DNA from 2 places in the Peribacillus sp. SIMBA_075 genome. Region 2 is predicted to be linked to the other one. Evidence: riboswitches for the same ligand, from Rfam matches in the RefSeq annotation. Region 2 holds a riboswitch; the other holds the start of a gene.
The links. A riboswitch is a leader RNA that binds a small molecule or an ion and turns the genes downstream of it on or off. The one in region 2 is predicted to bind S-adenosylmethionine.

Region 1: another riboswitch for S-adenosylmethionine. It lies ahead of SB775_RS05605 (Fur-regulated basic protein FbpA); the one in region 2 lies ahead of metK (methionine adenosyltransferase).

Annotation. Positions count from the first base shown of each region.
Region 1 is NZ_JAWRYN010000004.1:162,752-172,689, forward strand. It holds gene thiD (bifunctional hydroxymethylpyrimidine kinase/phosphomethylpyrimidine kinase) at 1-485, opposite strand, end outside; gene thiW (energy coupling factor transporter S component ThiW) at 454-975, opposite strand; gene tenA (thiaminase II) at 990-1,679, opposite strand; TPP riboswitch at 1,774-1,878, opposite strand; SAM riboswitch class I at 2,038-2,142, shown strand; gene SB775_RS05605 (Fur-regulated basic protein FbpA) at 2,319-2,507, shown strand; gene SB775_RS05610 (aspartyl-phosphate phosphatase Spo0E family protein) at 2,759-2,953, shown strand; gene SB775_RS05615 (GNAT family N-acetyltransferase) at 3,024-3,530, opposite strand; gene SB775_RS05620 (DUF459 domain-containing protein) at 3,754-4,455, shown strand; gene SB775_RS05625 (MFS transporter) at 4,582-4,890, shown strand; gene SB775_RS05630 (DinB family protein) at 5,272-5,433, shown strand; gene SB775_RS05635 (hypothetical protein) at 5,358-5,747, shown strand; gene SB775_RS05640 (M15 family metallopeptidase) at 5,822-6,361, shown strand; gene SB775_RS05645 (acyl-CoA thioesterase) at 6,486-7,028, shown strand; gene SB775_RS05650 (Bax inhibitor-1/YccA family protein) at 7,222-7,857, opposite strand; gene SB775_RS05655 (ABC transporter ATP-binding protein) at 8,351-9,376, shown strand; gene SB775_RS05660 (ABC transporter ATP-binding protein) at 9,354-9,938, shown strand, end outside.
Region 2 is NZ_JAWRYN010000031.1:41,356-51,293, reverse strand. It holds gene SB775_RS19395 (nucleotide sugar dehydrogenase) at 1-1,002, shown strand, start outside; gene pckA (phosphoenolpyruvate carboxykinase (ATP)) at 1,561-3,147, opposite strand; SAM riboswitch class I at 3,547-3,710, shown strand; gene metK (methionine adenosyltransferase) at 3,875-5,068, shown strand; gene SB775_RS19380 (hypothetical protein) at 5,076-5,333, shown strand; gene SB775_RS19375 (hypothetical protein) at 5,330-5,530, shown strand; gene SB775_RS19370 (gamma carbonic anhydrase) at 5,567-6,085, opposite strand; gene SB775_RS19365 (alpha/beta hydrolase) at 6,296-7,099, shown strand; gene SB775_RS19360 (hypothetical protein) at 7,174-7,569, opposite strand; gene mnmM (tRNA 5-(aminomethyl)-2-thiouridylate-methyltransferase MnmM) at 7,726-8,298, opposite strand; gene mnmL (tRNA modification radical SAM protein MnmL/YtqA) at 8,288-9,256, opposite strand; gene SB775_RS19345 (SMI1/KNR4 family protein) at 9,428-9,934, shown strand.

The DNA of each region.
Region 1 (9,938 bases), on a different contig from region 2:
ATGGATATGCATGCCCTGTAAAAATCTTGTTTCGTTCGAATCGACAAGCCAGTAAGGACTTCCGCTTCTGGTACATTCGGGGTTACAAGTGTTGCAAGCGGAAGCAATTCCATTTTTAAGGCAGTGACAGCTTTTTCGTCTAGCAAATGGTGGCCGCTTTTTGAAATCATGACTGGGTCAAGGATAACGATGGAAGGTAAGTAGGTTTTAATGGACGCAGCGACTGTTTTCACTATTTCTTTTGATCCAAGCATTCCTATTTTTACTGCATCGACATGAATATCCTCAAAGATGGCAGCAATTTGATCCGAGATGATAGCTGTTTCGATGGCCTGAACTGAACGCACTTCCATTGTGTTTTGTGCAGTAACGGCTGTAATGGCAGACATTCCAAAGACACCATGTGCAGAAAATGTTTTTAAATCTGCTTGTATTCCAGCACCGCCCCCTGAATCAGAGCCTGCGATGGTTAATGCTGTTTTCATAAAAAATCCCCTTCATATAATTATTTTTTAGAAGTATGTTAAGTAATATGAAAGCTAAAAGCGCACCTGCGAATGAACTAAGCATAAAAGCTGGTAAAAAACCAAAAAGAGCAGCTTTTTCCCCCAATAGGAGGAGTGCAAGTGGATAACAGGCCAGGGATCCGAGAATGCCGGTCCCAATCACTTCCCCTAGACAGGCGAATTTCAAGCTTTGTGTTTTTCGATAAAGGACGGCAGCCAATAGTGCACCTATCATGCTGCCAGGAAAGGCGAAAATTGAACCGGTACCAGACATGTTTCTAATGATGGAAACTAATAAAGCTTGTGTTACCGAATAGGCAGGTCCCAATAAAACGGCTGTCAGGACATTTGCCAGATGCTGTATCGGGAAGATTTTAGCAAATCCGACAGGGATGAAAATAATTGAACTGGTCAGAGTCGTTATACCCGTGATCATGGCAGTCAACGTCATTTTCTTGATTGGATTCATCATCATGTCAATACCTACAGTGGCCAATCCTGTTCATTTTGAACCATATCCCAGAATAAATATTCATATCGGGAAGTCACCAAAAAGTGCTTTTCTAATCTCAGAAGTTCCTTTTCAGGCATGCCTCTTGTTAATTCTTCCAATAAAGCAATCAGCCACTTGTGTGCCTCACCGAATTCAGGAGATGAATAGGACCTTATCCAATCTGCGTAGCGGTTGTTTTCCAATGCTTCACCATTTTGTTTTTTTAATATCAAACCGATTTCGTAATAATCCCAAGCACATGGTAGGAGACAAGCGATGAGGTCTGCCAAAGTCCCATGCTGAGCTGCATTTAGCATGTAACCCGTATAGGCTAAAGTGGTAGGCGTAGGTTCTGTTTCTTCCAATTCCTTGGTACTGATTCCGAATTCCGAAGCATATTGCCGATGGATATCCATTTCCACTTGAAGAGTTTCGTTTAAAATACTGGAAAATCTTGCCATGGTTTCGATATTATGAGCTTTGATGACACCTAGAGCAAAAAGCTTGGAATATTCCATGAGATAGATATAGTCCTGCTTCAAATAATAAGAAAACTTCTTTTCAGGTAGCGTGCCGTTTCCAATTGCCTGGACAAAGGGATGTGAATGGTTCCTTTTCCAAATTTCTTTTGCCCGTCCATGAAGTCTTTCACTGAAGGTTTCTAATTTAGTATTCTCCATTGTTCATCCTCCTTTAGAATAGATCCCCTATTTACATCCATAAAAAAAACCGCTCCTGAATACGGAACGGGGTAGATGGATAAAGTCTGCAAATGGACGATATCATCCACTTCCCTCCGCCGGTATGAGCCGGTTCAGGTTCAAAGGGTCCGGAACTAATTCCATCTCAGTCTAAAAAAAGACTCCCCTAGTGGTGTGAATTGTATGTAATTACTGACATCATATCAGAAAGACAAGAAAATGCAACCCACATTTGAAAGGGGAAACCCATTTATGGCAAGTGGAAAAGGAAGAACCAGGTAATTGACTTTTGATGTTTATTGGGATAAAATCATTTCTACATCATTTATATATTGAATTCTTATCCAGAGAGGTGGAGGGACTTGGCCCAAAGAAACCTCGGCAGCAGACCCATTTTGGGAACTGTGCTAAATCCAACAAGCATTTGCTTGGAAGATAAGAAGAGCCGTACGGACACTGTAAGCCTCTTCTTGAATTAGAAGAGGCTTTTATTTTTGCGGAATAACGTTTAGTGGCATACTAGAAAAGGTATATATAATTTGGTGAAATCAAACCGGTTAATACAGTTTAGCTCAACTAGAAGCGGGCTCTATGATGACTAGGAAAGGAGCCATTTACATGGCAGAATTATTTAAGAGGATTGAACAGAGGAAGGCAATGCTTATTGAAGAGTTATTGGCCAATGGAGTATACAAAACCTCTGATGAAAGGCACCTTTATGATGCCCCGTTAAAAGTACTTGAAAATGAATATAAGATTGTAATAAATAGACCAAATAATGAGTCTCCTTCGGAATGGATGACATAGTATCCGATAGGCTATAATCTTGGGATAAGGAATATGATGTAAGCATTCGCAGTCTATACTTGTGGATGCTTTTTTTATTTATGTTTATATAGGGGATGACACAATATATACATATTTAGAAAATGAAATAGGCTTTTTGTCACATTTAAACTGTAAAATTACACATTTAATTTCAAAAAAATAGTTGATTTTAACTATAAGTTTCATTATGATGAAGGTGTAAAAAAATTGAATAAATGGGAGGTGGCTTGATGCTTTGCCAGAAGGTAACTGTAGAAAAAGTAGAAGAGAAGAGACAAGAAATGATTAAATTGGCGGCAATTTATGGTTTAACAAGTCTTCTAACTGTTCAAGCAAGCCAAGAATTGGATACGCTGTTGAATGCTTTAACAAATAAAAGAGATTCTGAATATTTTTCCCTTAAGAAAGTATATAGGTATTTCTAAATTCTCCATTTCGGCCTCGTTTAATCTGAAAAAGGCTACTGCTCAAGGCAATAGCTTTTAAATGAATATTTTAATTATCGACACGTTTCCCAAGTATAATCAAATCTCTTTCAATGCCATCGAGCTCTGCAACTCGAGGCAAATTTGCCCATTTTTCAAACCCAAATTTTGAAAAAAGCTTCAGGCTAGGTATATTGTGGGCAAAAATGAAACCTAATAAAGTCTTCACCCCTAATTTAGGGCTCACTTCAATTGCCTTTTGAATCGAAATTTGTCCGATTCCTTTTCCCCGGAAATAATCATCGATATAAATGCTGATTTCGGCCGTAGAATCATAAGCTGGCCGGCCATAGAAAGATTGAAAGCTCATCCATCCTGCAGTTTGCCCTTCTATAGTAATGATATATAGCGGTCGACTTTCTGAATGATGTTCCTCAAACCATTTAACCCTCGATTGTACGGATACAGGTTCCGTATCTGCCGTGACCATTCTTGAAGCAATTGTCGAATTATATATTTCAACGATTCTGGGTAAATCCGAAAGTGCTGCCTCCCTAAACTCTATGTGCTCTGCCATCATTTAAACTCCTATCTATCATTTATATTCAATCTCCAGAATAATGGGTATCATCCCGCTTACATAAAGGCCGGAGAATGAAGCCCAATCCATTGAAAGTTTTATATTATCATACACTCTTTACTATTTATCTGACAATTCATTTTTGTATGTTAAAACTACAGATTTTTGGGTATTTAAAATGATGAAATACTTCATAGTAAATAGACAAAAGGAGAAACCAATGAAAAAAGTAGCAGGTTTGTTAATTATTGTACTAGTTATTTGTTTTGCTGCATATAAATTTCAGGCCTCGGAGTCGAAAGATGTGCAAAGGGTAATGGCTTTTGGAGATTCGTTAACCTATGGAAAAGGGGATAAGGACGGGGAGGGATATGTAGAAGGTCTGGAGGATGAATTGAATAATCCGGAATCGGAACAAAAAGTGAGTTTTTGGAATTACGGGATAAAAGGTCAGGAAACGGATGGGATCATGAATCAGCTTGATGATTACCGCATTAAATCGAAACTTGATAAAGCCGATACTTTCATCGTTTATATTGGAACCAATGACTTGATCAATAGTAACGGCGGTGACTTGAAGAAAATAAGTGATCGAAAAATCGATGAGGGTAAACGGGAGTATATCAACCATCTTGATAAGATTACTTCGACACTGATAAAGGCAAACGATAAAGCGGATATACTTGTAGTGGGACTGTATAATCCGATTAAAGATAATCAAAAACTTGAAAAGCACATCCAAGATTATAACCAATCAATAATGGGAATATCGAAAAAGGATAAAAGGATGGTATTCATTCCTACAAATGATCTTTTTGAGAATAAAAAGAAAACCGAGTATTTCAGTGATAAGATTCATCCCAATGAAAAGGGATATCAGCTCATTACGAATCGGATTTTGGAAAGTTATCATTTCAAATGAAAGTAAAAATGCACAGAAGGCTGAATTATACCCCGGATAACGGACATACATAAAAAAGTGTCCCTTATCCGGGTTTTTTTGAGATTGAGACTGTTCCCATTGATTTAATGGCTGCTGTTCTTACTTTTGCTTATGCGGGCGTATTTTACTTTTATCCCTATTTATGCTGAGGCATTAGGTATGACATCTATTACAAGTTATTTCTTTGTAATCTTCGCACTCTTTATAAAACTGTCACGTCCATTTGTTGGAAAACTATTTGATCGTAATGGAGCAAATCATATAGTCTATCCATTCGTATTAATTTTTATCATAGGTATGATCATTTTGAGTCAAGCACATTCCATGAATGCATTTTTAAGTGCGGGAGCAATCATAGGGGAAGAGTTTGGTGTTCTTCAACCTGCTATGCAAACTCTTCTGTTCAGTCAGTAAATACTGAGCGAAAAGGGTTAGCAACTTCAACGTTTTTTTTATTCAATGATTTAGGTGTGGCATTAGGTTCCTTCACTATAGGTATTGTCTCCTCACATACTACCTATAGTTTTGTATATATAGTATGTGAGCTGTAATAATTTTTCTTTATGTTCTTTATTATTGCTTACAACATCGCAAAGTCATTGCTATTTGGAGCTATATGGAATTTCGGAAGTTATTTGTATTAGGTAAATTTTACCTTTATGACTATCATAGAGCTTTTTGAAAAAGAGACAACTATAAATCGGTTCGTTTCGTCAAAAAGCATTATTATTTTACACATTCATATAGAAAATGGAATAATTAAAGGAGATTAGCTAGGCCATAAGAGGAGATGCTATAAATGAAAATATCAGGGGAGAACTTTTAATTGGGGTCAAAGGACTATCGGATGAACAACTGGACGCCCATCCTGAAGAAGGACGTTGGAGCATCATTCAGATATTGGATCATTTATATTTAATGGAGAGGGCCATAACAAGGATATTGCCGATAAATTGAAAAGCGATGAAAGCATTCCAGCTGTGGATAAACCAATCGAGCTTACTTTAAATCGAGAATTGAAGGTTCTGGCCCCGCCATTTGTCATTCCGTCAGAATCATTCCAAACTTTGAGCAAGGTTAAGGATAAGTTGTCCGAATCCCGCAAAGCCTTTATACAAGTCGTTGATCATGCAAAACGAAATGATCTCGAACAAAAGTCTTTTCCTCACCCTTTGTTTAAAGAATTAGGCTTGAAGCAATGGGTTACTTTCGTGGGACTTCATGAAAAACGGCATTTAATGCAAATAGAAGAATTGAAATCAAAGTTATAATAGAAGAAAAACTCATCCTTCTTTGGTTGAGTTTTTCACTTTCTGACTGTTATTCGTAAAGGAAGGATTTTTCAGTGAAAGCTACTTGGGTAAGGACATGTTTGGTATTGGGCTTTTTCGGATTATTGTTGGGGCTCTTGTTCAAGTATATGCTGCCGCCTGATCTAGATGAAATCAAACTGACTGACGAGCTTAATCCGATCGTCGCCGAAAAAAAAGATGAGCTCATTCAACAGGCTAATGACAAAGGCATCCCGGTAATCATTACAGCGGGGTTCCGGTCAGTAGCCGAGCAAAATGAACTCTATGAAAAAGGCCGATTAACCAAGGGCAAAGTCGTAACGAATGCAAAAGGAGGGGAGTCGCTTCATAATTTCGGTTTGGCGATAGATTTTGCCCTCCTTAACAAACAAGGCGAGGCCATTTGGGATATGGGTTATGATGGCAATCATAATGGGAAGTCGGATTGGATGGAAGTCGTAACCATCGCTAAAGGGTTAGGTTTTGATTGGGGCGGGGATTGGGCAGGGTTTAAGGATTATCCTCATTTACAAATGACATTTGGCTTGAGCCTGCGTGAGCTGCAACAAGGCAAGCAACCAAAAGGGCAGTGAAAGGTTATTTTAAGGCCGAATAATTTTGACTAATAGCAGGAAAATAAGCATGTATATTGCTTTACAGGTAAGAATTCGATAAAGTGGACTAGTGAGAAATCAGACAAAAAGGAGTGCAGTCACCATGGAAGAAATAAAACATTGCCGGGATTCTTTGGTCATAAAAACAAGCCTTGTCCTCCCGCCGGATACAAATAATATTGGTACGATGTTCGGAGGCAAATTAATGGCATACATTGATGATGTAGCGGCTATATCCGCCATGCGGCATGCGAGAAGCAACGTCGTGACGGCATCAACTGATTCTGTCGATTTCCTGCACCCTATTCACGAAGGAAATGCAGTTTGCCTTGAAAGCTTCGTGACGTATACGGGCAGAACATCAATGGAAATCATCGTAAAGGTGATTGCGGAGGATTTAGTTACAGGAGATCGGAATTTATGCGTCATTTCCTTTTTGACCTTTGTTGCCATTAATGAAGTAGGTAAACCAATTCCGGTTCCGCGTTTGGTTCCCGAAACAGAGATGGAAATGAATTTAAATGAATCGGCAAAACAACGGGCCCAAATAAGGAAAAAAAGAAGAGAAGATACACAGTTCATTGCAAGTACCTTCGGTGTGAAACTGCCATGGACCGATCAATCAAATCCAGGATTATATAAATAAGATACAGTACCTTCAGCAGTTCATTGCCAGGGGTTCAAAATTTTTGGGGAACTCTCATGAATTGGTTTTATACAGTGATTTATATAAAATACCTGATAGATGCTTTTTTACCCAAATGGGGCACATACGTGAAAAGACGCTTGGACAGCCAAGCGTCTTTTTCTGTTACCATGTAGGATTGGATACCATCCTTTTAGTCATCACTTGCTAAAATACCAAAGAAACGTAAGATGTTAATGAAAAGGTTAATGAAATCAAGATATAGATTCAGGGCCATGAGTGGTACTTCTTCGGCTGTTACCCCGTAATGCTTCATTCGATTGAAATCATATAAAATATAACCACTGAAAACTAAAATACCAATAAATGAAAAGACCAGCATGGCTGTAGAGCTTAATGGAAAGAAAATGTTGAAAAGGCTAATGACCACTAAAGCCAGCAAGGCTGCAAATAACATGCCTCCCAAGAAAGAAAGATCCCTTTTGGTGGTTGTCGCATAAACCGCCAGTCCTCCAAATACAACTGTCGTCGTAACACCGGCTAAGATTACCACATTTGCCCCTGCAGCTGCTAAGTAGTGTGCAATGATCGGATAGGTGGTTATTCCTGAAATTAACGTAAAACTATACAAGAATGTGTACCCGATAGATTTTTTCCTCCGCATGATGAATGCTCCAATCAACATGGCGATCTCGAGGATCGCTAAGGGAAGAAACAAGGATGGCGGAATAAAAGTGCCGAGAGCCATCCCTAAAACGGAAACTGCTAGAGATAACGCGAACGTCCTCATCACGGAAGGCATATATGTTTGTACAGTTTGTGAATACATTCAATCACCTCATCATTTATTTGCTACCGATTTCTACGGATCTGTTTTAAAAAGGTTTCATTACATTTAATAAATTTAGTTGTTTTTTCGAAAGTATCGAAATATATATGAAATAATTACCTATTTTATGATATCCTTACAATTAAACTAACTTTTCTGAAATATTAAAATATTTTTATTCTAAATCATATTAAGGTATGTAAATCGATATGTTCAATAAATAGATATAAACTTATCGATAGTTATTTAAGAATAATAAATTTTTAAATAATCGTTCTGCACAAATAACCGGGCTTCATAACTTTACTGTATAACAGTCATAAAGAAAATGATTTTTTATTGCAGAAAAATATTCCTGTAGTTATAAAATATGAAAAAAATGTGATTATTTTGGATGAAAACTATTGTATAAATGTAAAAAATTGATTAAAATTTTAAATAATTATCAGAAGATTAGTTATTTTCTCGATAAAATAGTTTAGGGGGATCAAGGATGAAGAAAGCTATTTTGCAAATAGAGAACCTAACTACCTCATTTCGAATCCGTAACAAATATCATGCAGCGGTGGATGATGTTTCATTTACGGTGAATGAAAATGAAATTGTTGCAGTTGTTGGTGAATCAGGTTGTGGAAAGAGTGCATTGGCCTTATCTATCATGCAATTACATAATAAGCAGAGAACGAAATCCGAAGGAACCATAAATTATAAAGGCCAAAATCTACTAAAGTTGAATGATATGCAAATGAATAAAGTCCGTGGTAAGGAAATGGGCATGATATTCCAGGAACCTTTAACGGCTTTGAACCCGCTCATGACCATTGGAAAACAGATCGAGGAGAATCTTGATTACCATACTGAACTTTCCAGGGATGAAAAAAAGAACAGGACAATAGAGCTTTTGACACAAGTCGGAATTCCTTATCCTGAACGGACGTACAAGCAATATCCACATGAGCTCTCGGGTGGAATGCGGCAAAGGGCGATGATTTCGATTGCCATTGCTTGCAACCCTGCACTGGTCATTGCCGATGAACCCACGACGGCACTGGATGTTACGATTCAAGCGCAAATACTTGATTTGCTGAAAGATATCCAAAGCAGGACAAAAATGGGGATCATCTTAATTACACATGATCTGAGCGTCGTTGCAGAGGTCGCTGACAGGATCGTTGTCATGTATGCCGGACAGGTAGTGGAAACGGGATTTGTTAAAGAGATATTCAATAATCCGCTGCATCCATATACGAGGTCGTTATTAAATTCGATTCCTTCGGCTACAAATGAGAAAAACCGTTTGCACGTTATTGAGGGAATCGTCCCATCGATAGCGAAAATGGATAGGATAGGTTGCCGTTTCCAGGATAGAATCCCTTGGATACCAAAACATGCGCATGAAGAGGCGCCCCGACTTCACGATGTGGGCAACAATCATTTTGTACGATGTACCTGCTATAAGGAATTTTATTTTCAAGCTGAAGGAGATGCATCGACACATGACATTACTCAAAGTAGATAATTTAAAAGTGCATTTTCCAATAAGGGGCGGTTTTTTCCGAAGGGTGGTCGATCACGTAAAGGCTGTGGACGGTGTTTCCTTTGAACTGCAGCAAGGGGAGACATATGGTTTGGTAGGAGAATCCGGTAGCGGCAAGTCCACGACAGGCAAGGCAGTGGTTAAGCTGAATGATGTGACATCCGGACAAATCCTGTTTGAAGGCAGGGATTTAGCATCATTAAGTAGAAAAGAGATTAAACCATTTAGAAAAGATATCCAAATGATTTTCCAAGACCCGTATTCATCATTGAATCCCAAGAAGAGGGTGCTGGACATCATTGCCGAACCGCTGAGGAACTTCGAACGGTTATCACCAGCGGAGGAAAAGAAAATCGTCCAGGACTTCTTGGACAAAGTCGGGCTTAGTCCTGAATCGATTCACAAGTATCCTCATGAATTTTCAGGGGGCCAGCGCCAGCGGATTGGAATAGCCAGATCATTGACATTGAAGCCTAAGCTGATCATTGCTGATGAACCGGTATCAGCCCTGGATGTTTCCGTTCAGGCACAAGTTTTGAATTTC
Region 2 (9,938 bases):
ACTTCAAGTATTCTTCCTTTTGTTCAGAAGGGAAATGTCATCATTATTGAATCGACGATTGCACCAAGGAGCATGGATGATCATATCAAGCCATTGATTGAGATGTCAGGGCTAACGATCGGGAAAGATATCTTTCTCGTACATTGTCCGGAACGTGTCTTGCCTGGGAGAATACTAGAAGAATTGGTGCATAATAACCGAATCGTCGGCGGCATTACAGAAGCCTGCTCCTACAAAGGAAGCCTTGTCTATGAAACTTTCGTTAAAGGGGAAATCATTCGTACGGATGCGAAAACGGCTGAAATGTCCAAGTTGATGGAAAATACCTTCCGTGATGTGAATATTGCTCTTGCGAATGAGTTGGCTAAAGTTTGCTTCCAATTGGATATCAATGTATTGGATGTCATATCAATGGCAAATAAGCATCCACGTGTAAATATTCATCAACCAGGACCAGGGGTAGGTGGACATTGTCTCGCGGTCGATCCTTATTTCATTGTCGCTAAAGCTCCTGAGACAGCTAGAATCATCAAATTAGCCCGCGACACGAACGTTTCTATGCCGTATTATATCGTCAATTGTGTCAGGATGTTACTTGAAGGTATCCGTAAACCGAAGGTAGCGGTTTTTGGACTTGCCTACAAAGGAAATGTAGATGATATCCGTGAAAGCCCGGCCATTGATGTTGTAAATATCCTGATGAGCATGGATCAGGTGGAAGTATCTTTGCATGACCCACATGTCCAATCTGGAAAAATGCCAGTCGTTTCTGTCGAAGACGCTGTAAAGGATGCCGACCTGATTCTTGTCTTAACTGATCATAATGAATTTAAAGAAATGGATTATGACAAACTTTCGAATAAGATGGCTCATAAAATAATTTTGGATACTCGAAATTGCATTGATGCAAATAAACATAACACCCAAATTGTCAACTTAGGCAATGTATTCGAATATAAAACAGAGCATTTGAAAGAAGTAAGGAACAAAATGATTATCTAATAAACAACTGCTTCTGCTGCAAGGCCGGAAATGGATAGGATAGAGAATAAAGGGTGTTGACTCAGTCAGCACCCTTTAAGTTTTGCAACATGTTAAAAAATCATTTGAAATAATAATAGGATGAACCTGTAATTTTTTATTTGCAGCGAAGTCTATATTAGTTAGGAGGAGGTGGGGCGGGCAAGAGGAGTGGTTTTATAGTATGGAAAATGGATGACGAACTTCTCGTTTATTATATGGCCAGCAGGATGTATAGGATTGGTTCAGGAGACCTTTCCCCGGGCTTTCTGAACAAATGGAATGATAGCCACTAGCTGGAACATAGGAGACAGATTCTTGGCTGTTTTTAATTCAAAAGTATAGATTGGATAATACTATATGTTCTGTAAATATGACTTCCTATGCGGACATGTGAAGAGCAGATTTGGTTTGCCTGGCGCTTCAGGCTAATGTGTGGCTTTTACAGCAGTGAGATTGTAATGGTTGATTTTTTGCTCAGCTTAGTCAGTTTATAAAGAAAGGACCAAGCAAGGGCTTGGTCCTTTTGGGTACAATTTATTATGCTGTCGGGCCGCCAAGTTCTTCGATTTCACTTGGAACGCTTCCGAATTTTTTAAAGTTTTCACGGAATTGGGCAGCAAGAGCTGTTGCTGCTTGTGTATATGCAGCAGAATCTTCCCAAGTCTTGATTGGTTGAAGCACTTCGTCAGGAACACCAGGAACATGAAGTGGAATATCCAAACCAAAGATATCGTCTTTAATTGTCTCGATATTTGCCAATTCGCCTTCAAGTGCCGCTTGTACCATCGCGCGAGTGTAAGCAAGTTTCATACGGCTGCCAGTTCCGTATGCACCGCCAGTCCATCCAGTGTTGACAAGGTATACCTTTGCGTTGTGCTCGTCAATTTTATCTCCAAGCATTTCAGCATAGCGTGTAGCCGGAAGCGGTAAGAATGGTGAACCGAAACATGTTGAAAATGTAGCTTCCGGTGAAGTTACTCCTCTTTCAGTACCAGCCAATTTACTTGTGTACCCACTTAGGAAATGGAACATTGCCTGTTCCTTGGAAAGCTTGCTGATTGGAGGCAGTACGCCTGAAGCATCAGCTGTTAAGAAAATGATTGTATTTGGGTGTCCTGCGATACTTGGGCTCACGATGTTATCGATCGCTTGCATTTGGTATGCAGCACGAGTGTTTTCTGTTAATGAACTATCATCATAGTTCGCTTCACGTGTTTCAGGATCAACAACTACGTTTTCCAATACGGCACCGAAACGGATCGCATCGAAAATTTGTGGTTCTTTTTCGCGTGAAAGGTTGATCGTTTTCGCATAACAGCCGCCTTCGATGTTGAAAACACCGTTAGAAGACCAGCCGTGCTCGTCATCGCCAATCAGTTTACGATTAGTGTCTGCGGATAACGTTGTTTTACCTGTACCGGACAGTCCGAAGAATAAAGCGACGTCCCCTTCACGTCCTACGTTAGCAGAGCAATGCATTGGAAGGATTCCAGCCTCTGGAAGTAAGTAGTTCATGATCGAGAAGATCGATTTTTTCATTTCTCCTGCATATTCCGTTCCGCCGATAAGGATGGTGCGGCGTTCAAATGAAACGATGATGAAAGTTTCAGAAGAAGTTCCGTCCACTTCTGGATCTGCTTTGAAATTAGGTGCCGAAAGTATTGTGAATTCTGATTCGTGACCTCTTAGTTCCTCTTCGTTTGGACGGATGAACAAAGTATGGGCGAAAAGATTATGCCAAGCATATTCATTAACAACTTGGATAGGAAGGCGTGATGATTCGTCTGCACCAGCGAAACCTTTGAAAACAAAAATCTCTTCTTTTGCTTTTAGGTAGTCAACTACTTTATTATATAGTTTATTGAACACATCTTCGGAAATTGGCCGGTTCACTGAACCCCAATCGACTTTATCTTTAACAGATGCTTCTTCCACGATATATTTATCTTTAGGTGAACGACCAGTATATTTGCCGGTTTCAGCTTTTACTGCGCCAGTTGATGTTAAAACGCCTTCGTTTCTGCTCAATACCTTTTCAACCAATTGAGGAACTGAAAGTTGAGTTTGAACATTGTTTCCTGTTAATAATTGGTGTAACTCATTAGAAACATCTACAGAATTCATATATGAGGTACCTTCCTTTGTTTAAGTTTTTATATTACAATTAGTATAACACATTCATTTAAATAGTCTATACTATTTATTTTTTTTTGTGATAATTTTCAACTGGCCGCATTAATCATTTTAAATGGGAAGGAACCGAGTCAGGATGATCGCATATACTTTCATGGAAGCATCTTAATTTTGAATGGTAAATCATGATGCCTTTCCAATTCTTGTTCTCAATGTTCTATTATTAATGGCAATTTTCATTATTTCTATTCGCCCTGGCTTGGAAACCCTTTAAGGACGTTGAACCAACACGTATTTTCACGTGAACGCCATTATGGGGGAAATGTTCTTTTTTAGAAAAGCATTGACAAATTCCAACCAGATACGATAATATCTTAAATTGTACGGATTCTCTTATCCCGAGTTGGTGGAGGGACAGGCCCTTTGAAACCCAGCAACCTGCCATATTGAACTTGACTCCAAGACCGATCGCCGAAAATAAAGCGATGGTTCTTCAAGGAATAGTGGTGATGGTGCTAACCTGAGCAAGGTAAAAAACCCTTGAACGATAAGAGTGAAAGGATAGAAGACAGAATTTTAAACCTTTCCTCATTTGCCAGGGAAGGTTTTTGTGTTTTTAATAAGTAATTCTGTGTCTATAGTTGAAACTAATGAGGGAAACGAGTTCCGTAAAAAATCAGGCTTATGCCTACAACATACTAACTTCCAAGGAGGAAATATGATGTCAAAGAAACGTCTATTTACTTCTGAATCTGTTACAGAGGGCCATCCGGACAAGATTTGTGATCAGATTTCAGATTCCATTTTAGATGCTATCCTTGCTAAGGATGCAAATGCACGTGTTGCGTGCGAAACAAGTGTAACAACAGGTCTTGTGCTTGTTGCTGGAGAAATTACAACATCCGCTTACGTGGATATTCCGCGTATCGTTCGTGATACGATTGCAGGAATTGGCTACACACGTGCGAAATACGGTTTCGATGCTGAAACTTGTGCTGTATTGAGTTCAATTGATGAGCAGTCTGCCGATATCGCAGCTGGCGTCGATAAAGCATTGGAAGCTCGTGAAGGACACATGTCAGAGGAAGAAATCGATGCAATCGGTGCAGGGGACCAAGGTCTTATGTTCGGATTTGCCTGTAATGAAACTGAAGAGCTTATGCCGCTTCCGATCTCATTGGCACATAAACTTTCATTCCGACTGGCTCAAGTTCGTAAAGATGAAACGCTTGCTTACTTACGCCCTGATGGTAAAACACAGGTAACTGTGGAGTATGATGAGAATAACCGTCCTGTACGTGTTGATACGATCGTTATCTCTACACAGCATGATGCAGAAATTACGCTTGAACAAATTCAAGCAGATTTAAAAGAACATGTAATCAAAGCAGTTGTTCCAGCTGAATTGATCGATGCTGAAACTAAGTACTTCATCAACCCGACTGGCCGTTTCGTAATTGGCGGACCTCAAGGGGATGCTGGTCTTACTGGACGTAAAATCATCGTTGATACGTATGGCGGATACGCTCGTCACGGCGGCGGTGCATTCTCTGGTAAGGATGCTACTAAAGTTGACCGTTCTGCAGCATATGCTGCTCGTTACGTTGCGAAAAACATCGTGGCAGCTGGCCTGGCTGACAAAGCGGAAGTTCAATTGGCATACGCAATTGGTGTGGCAGAGCCTGTATCGATCTCGATTGATACATTCGGAACTGGTACTGTTAGCGAAGAAGTCCTTGTTGACCTAGTTCGCGCTAACTTCGACCTTCGTCCAGCCGGTATCATCAAAATGCTTGATCTTCGTCGCCCGATTTACAAACAAACAGCTGCATACGGACACTTTGGCCGTACAGATGTCGATCTTCCATGGGAACGCACAGATAAAGCAGAAACATTAAAAGCACAAGCATAATCAATAAATGAAAAGGTGTCCCGCTTATAGCGGACACCTTTTTTTATTGATTTATTTTGCCGTCAGAGGGAGTAATTCAAGAAATCCCATAGAAATCCACTCACGTGCATATACCCGTGAGATTGGCTCATTTACTCGTGAGATTGGGCGTTTACTCGTGAGTTTGGTTCATTTACTCGTGAATTTGGCTCGAATACTCGTGAGTTTGGTGCGAATACTCGTGAGTTTGGTACGAATACTCGTGAGTTTGGGCGAATACTCGTGAGTTTGGTGCGAATACTCGTGAGTTTGGTGCGAATACTCGTGAGGTTGGTGCATATACTCGTGAGATTGGTGCGAATACTCGTGAGATTGGTGCGAATACTCGTGAGTTTGGTTCATTTACTCGTGAATTTGGCTCGTTTACTCGTGAGTTTGGTTCATTTACTCGTGAATTTGGCTCATATACTCGTGAGTTCGTAAGTTTGGTGCGTCCTATAAGTTCCCGCTATATTCAGTTTATTTTATACGTTCTGCCGTTTTGTAGTATTGCCCTTTTTCAGCATATTCGCGTACGATACGTTCCATATCCTGACGGTCTTCTTCGTTGATTTCACGAATGACCTTAGCTGGGCGTCCGAATGCCAACATGTTCGGTGGAATGACTTTGCCTTGGGGAACGAGACTGCCTGCACCTATAAAAGCCCCTTCGCCGATTTCCGCTGCATCAAGCACAATCGAGCCCATGCCGATCAAAGCTCCTTTTCGGATTTTACAGCTATGTAAAATGACCTGATGGCCAATGGTTACTTCATCCTCGATGATCAATGGATTATTTGGGCTTTGGTGCAGAACGCTGTTATCCTGTATACTGACTTTGTTCCCAATGATGGTTGGGGATACATCGCCGCGTATGACGGAATTGAACCAAATTGACGATTCTTCACCAATTTTCACATCACCTGTCACGACAGCATTTTCAGCAATATAAGCGCTTTCAGCGATATCAGGTTCTTTACCTTTAAACGGATAAATAATCATTTTCAATCATTTCCTTTCCGAAGTGAATGTTTTTATGTATTATTTTAATATACCGTATGCAAATACACTTGGCTATTTATAATATAAATGTACAACTTGTTAGGTTTCTTTTTTGGCGAAAATCACGAATATGGTTATAATTTATATATATTATTTTAACTATCATGGATCGTATACAACAAGTGAAAAGTGAAAGGGGGATTTCGAATGTGGAAATGGGAGACAGAAGGAGACGCAAAAGGCGTCATTGTCATCATTCATGGGGCGATGGAACATCACGGCCGTTATAAGTGGTTAACACAAATGTGGCTTTCAGCTGGATACAATGTCGTCATGGGCGACCTTCCAGGGCAGGGTATGACAACTCGCGCCTACCGGGGACATATCGATTCCTTTGATGAATATTTAGACGAAGTGAAAAGCTGGATAGAAGAGGCTTACGAATATTCGTTGCCGGTCTTTTTACTTGGACATAGCATGGGCGGTTTGATTTCGATACGCCTTCTTCAGGAAGAGGAATGGGACATTGCAGGGGTGATTCTTTCTTCTCCATGTTTAGGCCTCGTGACGAAGCCGCGGAAGTTCCTGACAACCATCTCGCATGGTTTGAACATCACGATGCCTCAGTTAAGGGTAGATTCCGGATTGACACCTGAAATGGCGACGAGAAGTGCGGAAATTCGTGAATCCGATAGAAACGATACATTATATATCACGAAGGTTTCGATTCGCTGGTATCGCGAGCTTGCACAGGCGATGAAGGATGCTTTTGAAGAGATTCCCGAATTTCAGGATGTGCCGCTTTTGGTCATGCAGGGCGGAGATGACCGAATCGTGAATAAGAAGGCGGTTCGTGAGTGGTTTAATTATAACCTGGCCAGTGAAAAGCAATATAAGGAATGGCCGAAGCTTTATCATGAAATCTTCAACGAACCTGAGCGTGATGATGTATTCCAATATGCGCTGAGTTTTGTTGAAAATCGTTTAAAGATATTAGGGTATGTCGTTTGATCGGTAAATCCTGCGGGATAATTGAAAAAGCTGCTGAAGTGAGACATTCAGCAGCTTTTTTTATTTGAAATGGATCAACCTGCTTTTGTAAGCAATTCGTACGATTTGATGACCGGTGCCCAAAAAGTAACCGGATACATAAATTGGCTCAAATGTGTAAGTTCATTTTTATTGGATAAGGCGGTGGATAGGAGATAGATGGATTTAAAGCTCAAGTCATTAGCGAATAAATCTAAAAGCGTCGCTTTCATATTCATGATTTCATCATGGTTTTGTGTGGAAATCACTAAATCGAGCTGTGGCAGGAACTTATCAAAATGATTTTCAAATTGTTTGAGGTCTTCCATGTTTTTTTGTTTTTCTGTCAATGAATTAAGCGATCTGACAAAATTCCCGTACTCTTCACTCGAATCCCTTTTGATTCTTTCTGTCAATATATCGGTCAGTAATGAAATAGGCAACTGTTCCATTTTTTCTACACCCTCTTATCTATTTTCTTTAATTATAATTATTATAGACAAAAAATTCAAAAAGTTATGATTGGAAATTTGCTGCCGATCATTTGAGGGGTAGCCATTTCCTTCAAATGAAAAAACACCGTTCCGAAAGAACGGTGTCAGGAGCGATCATCTCTTTTCAATCGCCACAATGAATGGCGGATTGTTGGCTTGGTTGATGAAGCCGTATTTCAGGATATGCGCTTTTTGTTGAGGGAAGTCCTGTACATAATCCATCAATGCATCCCGTTCAGCCGATCCTCCTGGATGTCCATGGTAAATGACGAGGATGATGATGCCTTCAGGTGCAAGCATCTCGAACAGCTGTTCAATAGCTGATATCGTCGTATCTGCTTGGGTGATGATTGATTTGTCACCGCCAGGAAGGTAGCCTAGGTTGAATATGGCACCTGTGATCTTTCCGGAATGTTCTTTTCTGATATATTTGCTGAGTTGTTCATGCCCATCGTGAATGAGGGTGCAGTGTTCCTGTAAATTCTCGGACATCAGTTTGGCCGCTGTGATTTGGAGTGCTTCTTTCTGAATGTCAAAACTATAGACATGTCCGTTTTCTCCGGTTAGTCCTGCCAGGAAGACAGTATCAAAACCGTTGCCCATCGTGCCATCAATGGTAATATCCCCGGGCTGGACCGCTTTTTCAAGCAGGATCCTGGCGAATGGCAAAATTCGGTCAAGCTTCATCTGATTGTACCCCCGTCTGATGATTTTTCCCCTGCCAGCTGTTGCGGCGCTGCAATTCGGCATCAATGGCATTCAAAACATCCCATTTATTGACGCTCCACATTGGCCCGATCATCAAATCGATTGGGCCGTCACCCGTTATGCGGTGAACGATCATTTCCGGAGGGATTATTTCCAGTTGATCACATACCAGGCTGACATAATCGTCACGGTCAAGGAATTCAAGCAGGCCTTTTTCATATTGTTTGACCATAGGGGTCCCTTTTAATAGATGAAGTAAATGGATCTTTATGCCCTGCACATCAAGTTTGGCGACTTCCCGGGCTGTTTCCATCATCATGTCGTAATCTTCCTGAGGAAGGCCATTAATGATATGGGAGCATACGCGGATGCCGTGTTTGCGCAGTTTATCGACCCCTTCTTTGTAGCAATCGAAGTCATGGGCACGGTTGATCATCGTCGCGGTCTTTTCATGAACCGTTTGAAGACCAAGTTCAACCCATAGATAAGTGCGTTCGTTCAATTCCGCTAAATACTCGACTACATCATCCGGAAGGCAATCCGGACGCGTTGCAATGGAGAGTCCGACGACACCTTCCTGGGTCAATACACTTTCATATTTCTCGCGAAGCTCTGCCACGGGTGCATGCGTATTCGTGAACGCTTGGAAATAGGCCATATACTTACCGTCTTTCCATTTATGATGCATACGTTCGCTGATTTGCTTGAACTGGACGTCGAGCGGTTCGACCCTGCTGCCGGCAAAGTCACCCGAGCCTGAGGCACTGCAGAAGGTACAGCCTCCATGTGCGACTGTCCCATCACGGTTCGGACAGTCAAAACCGCCATCAAGGGCAACTTTAAAAACCTTATGTCCAAAATGATTTCTCAAGTGGTAATTCCATGTATGATATCGTTTGTTATCCGTTGCATATATAAACGGGTTTGCTTGATTCAAATCAGCAACCTCCTAAGTAAAAAATAAAGCGCAACATATATTATACAACATTCGGGCAGCTAGGTCTTTTTTTGAAAAATAAGCGTATACTGTATACTTGAAGGCTAAACAATTAGCTGCTTTTTCTAGTATCTCTAGTGAATGACTATATCCAATCGGGAGCTGATGGACATGACCGGTCAAGTTGAAGAAGCGATTAATCAAATGAAAAAGAAATTAGCCGAAAATAATCAGGTGATTGAAGTAAATGAGGATGGGTTCATATACAAAGCCACTTGCACCTTCAATTCACCTGCTTCGGATGAACAAATTCATTCCTTTGAAAAGAAAACCGGATTGCTTCTGCCCGATGATTATAAAGAGTTTTTGAAAATAACGAATGGATGCCGTCTGTTCGATAGCGTAGAATCTGGTCAGGGAAATGATTTGTATAGCCTGGATGATATTGTTAATTACACATATGAAAGTTCTTACGAAGGATGCTTTAAAGTGGCCTGCATTTATCAAGATAATATCGTGATCGATGGGGAGGCCGTCGCAAAAGGTGATAAGGATTATTTAATGGTAAAAGGCCATATCGATGATTTTGAAGAAGGCGAGAAACTCCATATGGGCTTTGCCGAATGGATCGAGCGGTTCATTTCCCATCAAGGGGAGAAGTTTTGGGATAAAGGATGATTCC